DNA from 3 places in the Rhodococcus sp. NPDC055024 genome. Region 1 is predicted to be linked to each of the others. Evidence: riboswitches for the same ligand, from Rfam matches in the RefSeq annotation. Region 1 holds a riboswitch; each other region holds the start of a gene.

Evidence for each region. A riboswitch is a leader RNA that binds a small molecule or an ion and turns the genes downstream of it on or off. The one in region 1 is predicted to bind cobalamin.
Region 2: linked by a shared signal. The riboswitch ahead of ACWF6P_RS20025 (CbtB domain-containing protein) and the one ahead of ACWF6P_RS14535 (ABC transporter substrate-binding protein) in region 1 are both predicted to bind cobalamin.
Region 3: linked by a shared signal. The riboswitch ahead of ACWF6P_RS15120 (FecCD family ABC transporter permease) and the one ahead of ACWF6P_RS14535 (ABC transporter substrate-binding protein) in region 1 are both predicted to bind cobalamin.

What each region holds. Positions count from the first base shown of each region.
Region 1 is NZ_JBSGVT010000006.1:6,457-9,307, reverse strand. Features, by position in the region: gene ACWF6P_RS14540 (class I SAM-dependent methyltransferase) at 1-187, opposite strand, end outside; gene ACWF6P_RS14535 (ABC transporter substrate-binding protein) at 188-1,201, opposite strand; cobalamin riboswitch at 1,260-1,440, opposite strand; gene ACWF6P_RS14530 (siderophore-interacting protein) at 1,482-2,339, opposite strand; gene ACWF6P_RS14525 (hypothetical protein) at 2,496-2,654, shown strand; gene ACWF6P_RS14520 (SDR family NAD(P)-dependent oxidoreductase) at 2,822-2,851, shown strand, end outside.
Region 2 is NZ_JBSGVT010000009.1:184,467-187,317, forward strand. Features, by position in the region: gene ACWF6P_RS20020 (CbtA family protein) at 1-668, opposite strand, end outside; gene ACWF6P_RS20025 (CbtB domain-containing protein) at 659-853, opposite strand; cobalamin riboswitch at 879-1,017, opposite strand; gene mhuD (mycobilin-forming heme oxygenase MhuD) at 1,106-1,414, opposite strand; gene ACWF6P_RS20035 (alpha/beta fold hydrolase) at 1,460-2,197, shown strand; gene ACWF6P_RS20040 (HIT family protein) at 2,182-2,607, opposite strand; gene ACWF6P_RS20045 (LuxR C-terminal-related transcriptional regulator) at 2,646-2,851, opposite strand, start outside.
Region 3 is NZ_JBSGVT010000006.1:132,030-134,880, forward strand. Features, by position in the region: gene ACWF6P_RS15115 (ABC transporter ATP-binding protein) at 1-318, opposite strand, end outside; gene ACWF6P_RS15120 (FecCD family ABC transporter permease) at 315-1,322, opposite strand; cobalamin riboswitch at 1,440-1,575, opposite strand; gene ACWF6P_RS15125 (TetR/AcrR family transcriptional regulator) at 1,592-2,104, opposite strand; gene ACWF6P_RS15130 (alpha/beta hydrolase) at 2,253-2,851, shown strand, end outside.

The DNA of each region.
Region 1 (2,851 bases):
ACCTCTCGAGAATCCGGGCGCTCAGTGAACCCGGCCCGCAGGCCAGGTCGACGACCGTGAACGGGGTGTGCGCGTGCTGCAATTCGAGAACGTCGAGAATCACGTCGAAGCGCTTCTCGCGATCCGCGATGTATGCCGCTTGCTGGTCGTCCCACTGACACACCAGTTCTCTGATCTCCGCGGACATCTAGACCACACCCAACTGGCGCAGCCCGTCGGAGAGCTGTTCGATGCCACCGACATTGCGGATCGAGGGATCCATCGTCGTGCCTTCGAGGATGATGTAACGCTTGTTCTTCACTGCGGTGAGCTTGCTGGCGACCGGGTCCGATTCGAGGAACGCGATCTTGTCTGCGGCACTGTCGCCGTCTCCACCGCGGTCGAGATCTGCGAGCACCAGCACGGTCGGGTCTCGATCGAGCACACTCTCCCAACCGATTTCGGGCCAGTACTGCTTGTTGTCGTCGAAGGCGTTCTTCGCACCCACCGCGTCGGTCATGATTCCCGGTGCACCGCAGCACCCGGCGAAGTACGGAGTCTTCGTGGCTGCGTACCACCACGCCAGCGTTACGTTTTCGGCTCCCAGTGCCGCCGTGGCGGTGGCCGCGCGATCCTTCAAACTCTCGGTGAGCTCGACACCTTTGTCCTTGACATCGAACAGTGTTGCCACGTCGTCGATTTCGTCGTACAAGTCGTCGAGCGTGAGGGCCTTGCTCTGCTCGGCATCCTGACCGGTGCACTCGCTGGGAGACTGATATGTCGCGACACCGAGGTCGGTGAACTTGGTCCGGTCGGCGATGCCTTCCGAGGTGAACGTGTAGTTGAAGGTCGTGTAGACCATGTCGGGTTCGCGTTCGAGGACACTCTCGAATGACGGGAACTCGGTGTCGAAGGCCTTCACCTGACCACGCGCCTCGCGCAGTTCGGGGAGGACGTCGTCATCGCTCATGGCGTAGCCGGCCATCCGGTCCTGCACTCCCAGCGCGAACAGCATTTCGGCCGCCGGTTGATTTACCGCGATCGCCCGTTCGATCGGTCGCTCCACCGTGACGTCTCGGCCACAATTCTGGACTGAGGCGCTGGATTGTTCGGCAGTGTTTGATTGTTCGACAGCACTGTCGTCGGAGGAACAGGCGACCAACGATGCGCCCAATAGGGCTGCAACGGCAGCGGCGGGTAGGCGAAGTCTGGACAGACGCATGGAATCTCGTTCTCGCAGGGGCTCGTACGCGGAGCCCGTTACCGTGTGAACAGGCGCCTGTTGACCCCTGCTGCCAGCCGGTATTCGGACTCGAGATCGCCCCACCCGAGCGCCTTCCCAGATTCTCATCCAGTGGCGTAAGCCCGGGCGGTCACCCTCACCGCTGCGCGTCAGTTCCGGATTCACACCGGATTCCCTGACCCCCTGTGTGGAGGTCTGCTGGCACAGAGGAACTTATCACCGCAGTGCACTGCCGGTCAGGTCGGCCAGTGTGAGGCAATCAGATCTCGATGGCCAGGTCGTCGATGTCGGTCAGGGATCCGCCGTCGGCGAGGATGCGCTCGTAGTTCTCGCGTCGACGGAGGTCGATCTCGGTGTTGCTGATGCCCTGCTTCCAGTACCCGAATATCGCAACGTCGTCCTTGTCGAGTCCGACGGTCGAGCGAAAGTGCTTCCGTATTGCGCGCATCTCACTGCGTTCACCGGCGCCCCATACGACGTAGCTCTCGGGATCGGTGAGCTCGCGCGCCCGCGTCGTCAGTGGGCCGTCGGGCTCGGCGAGATCGACCCTGACGCGGTGAAGTTCCAGGCCGGGGAGGGTGGGTAGTTCGGCGAAGGCGACCTCGTCATCTGTTGTGACCCAGCCGATTCCGGCGACGTCGGTAGGCAACTGCTCGATGATCGAGTGCAACGCAGGTATTGCGGTGCCGTCCAGAAAGAGTGCGATACGTCGACCGGGAACATCAGGGATCAAGAAGTGTGGCCGCGGACCGGTGAGGCCGAAGGTGTCGCCGACGGTCAACGCCGCCGCCCATCTCATCATCGGACTGGTCTGTCCGTGCAGGACCACGTCGATGACGATCGATCCGCTCGCTGAATCGTAGGAACGCACCGTGTGCACGCGCGAAGCGTCGTCGAAGGCCGGCCCGAGATTCATCCGTACGGTTACATTCGGGCGTGACCAGGTCGGATCGTCGGTCGACTCGCTCAAGCGAGCAGTGATCCGCAGCAGACGGTCGCTCGGTCGCTCCATTGCCTCGACGATCGCGAGAACGTCGTTGAGTCCGCGATTGTGGTCGGCGGTGCGTAGGACGGTCGTCGGGGAAGTTGTTGTACTCGTGGCGTCTGCATGTGTCATCGGTTGCGCTCCTGGATCGGATTGTCGAGGTGCCATCAGGTTAGTGCTGCCTAAGTAATTGAAGTTGTCCGAAAGCGACATCTGCTTACCTGAAATGACACGCTCCGCGAACAACGCGTTTGAGCGACCTGTGCTCGCGCTGCTACCGTGCTTGTGATGTCCATACGCCGCTCTTCTCTCGCTTCCGGCCGTGCACTGCGCACGGCCCGATTCGGCGTAGCAACATTCCGACGGGGGCGTAAGGCGATCGACCGCCGCCCCTCTGGTCTCGTCTGGATCGAAAGAGCCTTGGCCGCACCGGCCGGATCCGTCTGACATTCGCCACTTCGGCGGGCATTGCCTCGCTGAGATTTCGCAGTGCCACACCTGTTGCAGTGCTGCGCATTTCCCGTACCTGAAGTTTCTCGCGGGTGAGTTTGTGAGTGTCGGCGCCACCGCGCCTGGAATACCAGCCAACTCGTTTTCGTGAAAGGTACACAGCAATGAATCGTTTCGAAGGTCGTCGTATTCTC
Region 2 (2,851 bases), on a different contig from region 1:
GAGGAAAGTCGGAACTCCCACAGCAGAGTTGCCGGGAAGTCCTCGCCCACCTCGTTGATGCCGGGAAGCGAGACGTAACCGATCGCGACGATCACCAGGAACGCAGCCACCGGAGCGGCGATGCGCACACTGAGGAACTCGTGCCCGGAAACTGCCTTTGCTGCAGCTGCCGCCGCAGTGACGGACAGCAGCCCGAGAATCACGGCCGCCAGCCACAGCAGTGTCCGCTGGTTGATGGTGTCCGGATCTCCGACGGCCGGCGGATTTGCCGGGTACTTGAAGAACGGCACCGCCTCGATGGCCAGCCAACCGCCGACGGCGATGGTGATCGCCAACAACGGCCCGGACATTCCGGTGAGTCGTCGCGCGTAGTTGGCGACGACCGAGAAGATAGCGCCGAGCGCGAGTCCGGCCAGCGCGGTGGCCAGGAACAGCCCAGCGCGCTGCCCGTCGCGGCTCACCAGTGGTTCTTCTTCGTCACCGTGTGAATGCCCAGCGGCTTCGCCGGCATGTTCTCCAGCGGCACTGTTGGCTTCTTCGATCGCAATGGCAGCGTTGACGTGGGGTTCACCCAGCACGAACGCAACACCGCCGGCAAGAATGCCCGCGATCAAACCAGCCAACAATCCACGAATGAGAAGCTTCGTGAAACTGTCGACTAGTGGCACGGCAGGCCCATCAAGTGGCGTCCGTCGTGCATCAATTCATGCATGTACATGCCGGTGCGAGAGATCGCGCCCTGGTCGAATCCGACCAGGTAGAGAGCCAGCATCGCGAACAGAACTACCGCAGCGGCGAGGAAAGCAAGACGAGTCGAATCGATCGACGTATCGGGAGAATAGGCGAGAGCCATCGAAGCCTCCTGGGATTTTCGCGTCCCCTAGGTCCATGCGATGGCCGAAGTGTCTGGCTGTCGAGAGAGCCGTACCGAAAAAGGCACTTCACCTCGAATTACAGTGGCGCGACCGCTCCGGGCTTTCACCGGATTCCTGTCGGACCATCGCGTTTACATGCGAACTTTTGCACTACTGCCCGCACCGTGTCAACGCGTGAAGCCGAGATGACCGTCGATTGTGCCCGGCAAGGCGGGCACAATCGTTCGAGATCAGCTCTTGGCGGCGACGTCCAAGACAACTTCGAACTCGAGCAACGACGCACCCGAAGCGACGGGCTTCGCACGCTCGCCGGAATGGGCTTCACGGGCAGGGCCGTCACGCCAATCGGCGAACGCCTGCTCGGACTCCCACTGAGTCACCACGAAGTAGCGGCTCTCACCTGCGGTGGGGCGGAGGAGTTGGAATCCGAGGAAGCCCGGGGAGTTCTCGACTGCGTGAGCGCGTGCTGCGAAGCGCTTCTCCAGTTCGGGGCCGGCGCCCTCGGGGACCTCGATTGCATTGATCTTCACGACTGCCATGAAAGCGACATTACCCGTGTACCTTCACCGCGTACCGTGACACTCGTGTTGCATGACGAAGGTGGAACGGGACAGCCGATTCTGTTGTTGCACGGCCTCATGGGCAGTTCCCGAACGTGGCGTCGCCATGTGCCGTGGATCCGCGAGTTCGGCCACGTCTACACCTTCGACGCCGCCGGTCACGGCAGGCCGGCGCCGGCGGAACTGACTACCGAGGCATTCGTCGAGGACCTGACATCGGCCGTTTCCTCCATCGAAGGTCCGATGATCGTGATCGGTCATTCGATGGGCGCTCTGCACGCGTGGTGCTTCGCCGCTGCGCATCCAGAGAAGGTGTGTGCCCTGGTCCTCGAAGACATGGCCCCGGACTTTCGCGGACGCACCGCAGCGGATTGGGCGCAGATGATTTCGGCGTGGCCGCAACCGTTTGCTTCCGAGGACGCGATGAAGGAATTCTTCGGCCCCGTCGCCGGCCAGTACTTTCTCGATTCCTTCGACCGCCGCGACGACGGGTGGTACCTGCACGGTGACGTCTCGACCTTCCGCGACATCTCGGAGGAGTGGGGCACGCGGCACTTCTGGGATCAGTGGAAGGCGATCGAGGCGCCGACTTTGCTCATCGAGGGGGAATTCACCATCACCCCCGAGGGGCAGATGCGAGAGATGGCCGAGCGGCCGCAAGCCCGGTACGTATGCATTGCGGACGCCGGTCACCTGGTCCACGACGATCAACCGCAGCGTTACCGCGACGTCGTGACGGACTTCCTTCAGACAGTGAGCTGACTGCGGATCGACGAGCCCACCTGCTCCAGTTCGACGGCTCGTCTGGCCAGAAGTCCGGCAGCGAACTTCGCCTTGTCGCCGCGATGGCGGGGGACCACGTGCAGGTGCGAGTGGAACACGGTCTGGCCCGCGGCGCGACCGTCATTGACCAGGAAGTTGACGCCGTCTGCGGCGATGTCGCAGCGCCGCAGAGCACCGGCGATGAGCGTCCCGACGCGGAACATCTCTGCGCCCTCATGGCTTTCGAGAGCATCGAGGTTTTCCGCATGACGCTTGGGGACCACCAGAGTGTGTCCGCGACTCACCGGTCGGGCGTCGAGAAATGCGAGAGTCGTCTCGCTCTCGTGAACGAGAATCGCCGGCTCGGTCAGTGCGATGATCTTGCAGAAGACACAGGTATCGGTGCTCATGTCTACAGAATGTAGTCCGAATCAGATCCGGTCCGGGACTACAGCAGGCGCAGTTGACGTGCCTTGGTTATCGCTTCGTTTCGATTGTGTACGTCGAGTTTCTTGTAGAGAGTGCGTAGTTGAGTCTTGACCGTGTTGACGGAGACGTACAGTTTGTCGGCCATCGCGGCCGACCCCATTTCCAGTGCCAGGAGTGAAAGTACCTTCTGTTCGCGTTCGGTCAGTTCCACGATGTGCACGAATT
Region 3 (2,851 bases), 130 kb from region 1:
GCGCCCCAAAGTCACGTATTCGTGAACCAACAGGTCGGCGGGACTTTGCTCTTCCTGCGCCACAAAAGAAATCGCTTTGGCCCGCGAACGCGCCGACATCGCGTGCACGGACTCGCCGCCGACGCGAACGTCACCGCCGGCGATCGGTCCGAGACCGGCGAGAGCACGCAAGAAGGTCGACTTGCCCGAGCCGTTCGGACCGACCACACCCACCACTGCGCCGGCGTCAGCCACGATGTCGACGCCCTTGACGATGGTTCGACGGTCGATGCGGACAACTACTCCGGACGCAGTCAGCGGCAGTGCACGGGTGCTCACGAACTACCACCGAATCGGTAGCGCCGACGGCCGAGAAGCAGAAGAAACAGCGGGGCACCGATCACTCCGGTCACCACGCTCAGCGGGATCTCGGTCGGCCGCAACGACGTCCGCGCCACGACGTCGACCCACACCAGGAACGACGCCCCGATCAGCGCCGCCGCCGGCAACACCACTCGATGTCTGGCTCCGACGATCATGCGTGTCACGTGCGGTATGACCAAGCCTACGAAGGCGATCGCACCGGACACTGCAACCATCGTGCCGACCAACGCTGCCAGCACTCCGAACAACACGTTTCGCAGGGTTCGGATGGGAATACCGAGGGAAGCCGCGACGTCCGGCCCGGCCGCCAGTGCGTCCAACCAACCGTGCAGCGCGAACACCGCTGCCGTCAACAGGACCACCACGATGGCCGGCGCCCACAACTTGTCCCAGGAGGCACCGGCCAAACTTCCCAGGAGCCAGAATAATACGGACTGCGCAGCCTGGGAGTCGTTGGTGCGCAGCACCAGAAAGCTCGCGATGGCCGACAACGCAGATGCGGTAACAGTGCCGGTCAGAACCAATCGCAGCGGAGTTATGCCGCCTTGCAGCGTCGCGATGGTGAAGACGAGGATCGCAGCTCCCAGAGCTCCGATCATCGCACCGAGGCTGAGTGCCCATACTCCGGCGCCGGCGAACAGTCCGGTGGTGATGACGGCGGTAGCACCGACACTCGCGCCGGACGACACTCCGAGCAGGTGGGGATCGGCAAGAGCATTGCGGACGAGGGTTTGCACCACCGCGCCGGCAACGGCAAGACCAGCGCCGACAGCCAGACCGAGCAGCACCCGAGGTGCCCTGATCCCCCACACGATCGCAAGATCCGAGCGTGTGACGGCCGGGCCTCCGAAGCGCGAGTGCACCACGTCCACCACGGTGGACACGGGGAGCATCTCGGATCCGAAGGCCAATGCGCACACAGCCGAGAGCAAGGTGACGACCAGCAGAGCGGGCAGCACGATACCCGGACTGAGTCGTCCTCGCGGTGCACCAGCCTTCGGCGAAGGCAGGTGGGTAGGTGGAGACAGAGCTCCGCCAACAGCATTCATGGTGTGACCGATCCATCCTCGTGGCATGACACAACGTCAACGAGGGTGGTGTCTGGCTACGGTCGACGCGTGGACGACCTCACAGTGGCGGGACCGCGCCGGAATTGCACCGACTTCCCATTACCTCGATGATGACGTCAGAACCATAACGGACGGCGGTCACCATTCTCGACACTGGATCAGGATTCCGACGCGATCATCGATCTCGCATGCCGCACGACGGCTTCCGTGCGCACCCGAAGTTCTTCGGGTGAATCCGATTCCAGCACAACCCGATGCACCTGACTGTCCACGGCAGTCACGGTCAGCCGCGAGGTCAACAACGCGTCCTGCGCACTGAATCCACGGCTTTCCAACACCTCCGAAAACCCTAGTACCAGTTGCCGATTCATTCCTTCGACCTGTTCGATGAGCTCAGGCGTACGCGGAACCTGATCGTAGAGCAGGTGAAAGAACTGTCGCGGTTTACTGTTCACCGCGACCGCGCACTCCACCAACATCCTGACGGCGTCGTCGAGGGAGAGTTCGCGCTCGACGATGTCGGAAAGGCAGACCGCAAAACTTTCCCGCGCGGCACTCACGTGACGGTTCGCCAACTCGGAGAGGATCTCGTACTTGTTTCCGAAATACTGGTAGAGCGAGCCCACCGACACGCCTGCCTCGTCAGCAATCCGGTTGGTGGTCGCCGCCATGCCCTCCGAAGCGAAAACGCGAGTAGCTGCCTCCAGGATCGCGTCGTACGTAGCCCTGGAGCGCTGCTGGGAGGGCCTTTTCCGCAGAGTCGACACGGTCCTCCGATGCGAGTTGTCAGCCGCGATGCCGGTATCGAGAATTGTGTAGGTGACCAGCGCCGATTATTCGAAGTTTATGCCCGCCCGGTACGCCGACCACATGCCGGCGCCGACCCCGACGTGGTGGGAGTGGAACGGCAATACCGTCCACGTCGCACGGGCGGTGGTGCCGCACGCGCCGGTTCGTGTTCTCGGCATCCACGGCGCCGGCGGGTACTCGGGCGCGTTGTGGCCGTTTGCCGGGATCGGCGTGAAACTCGGCGCCGAAGTCCTCTTCCCCGACCTTCCGCTGTACGGCGACACCGTTGCAGCCGACCCCGCCGGCGTCCGGTACGAGCAGTGGGTCGATCTTCTCTGCGATCTCGTCCGAGCAGAGAAGGCAGCCGATGATCGGCCGCTGGTACTGCTGGGAGCCAGCATCGGCGGTCTGCTGGCCTACGAGGTGGCCGCGCGGACCGGTCTGGCCGACGCCGTTGTCGCTACCTGCCTGCTCGATCCGTCGAATCCCTCAGCCAGAGCTGCCGCAGCGCGGCTCGCCCCGATGGGTGTCTACGGCGCTCCCCTGATGCGCCGCACCGATCGGCTGGTGGGCCGGATCCGCGTACCCATCCGTTGGGTCGCCGACGTCGCGAACATGAGCAGCAATCG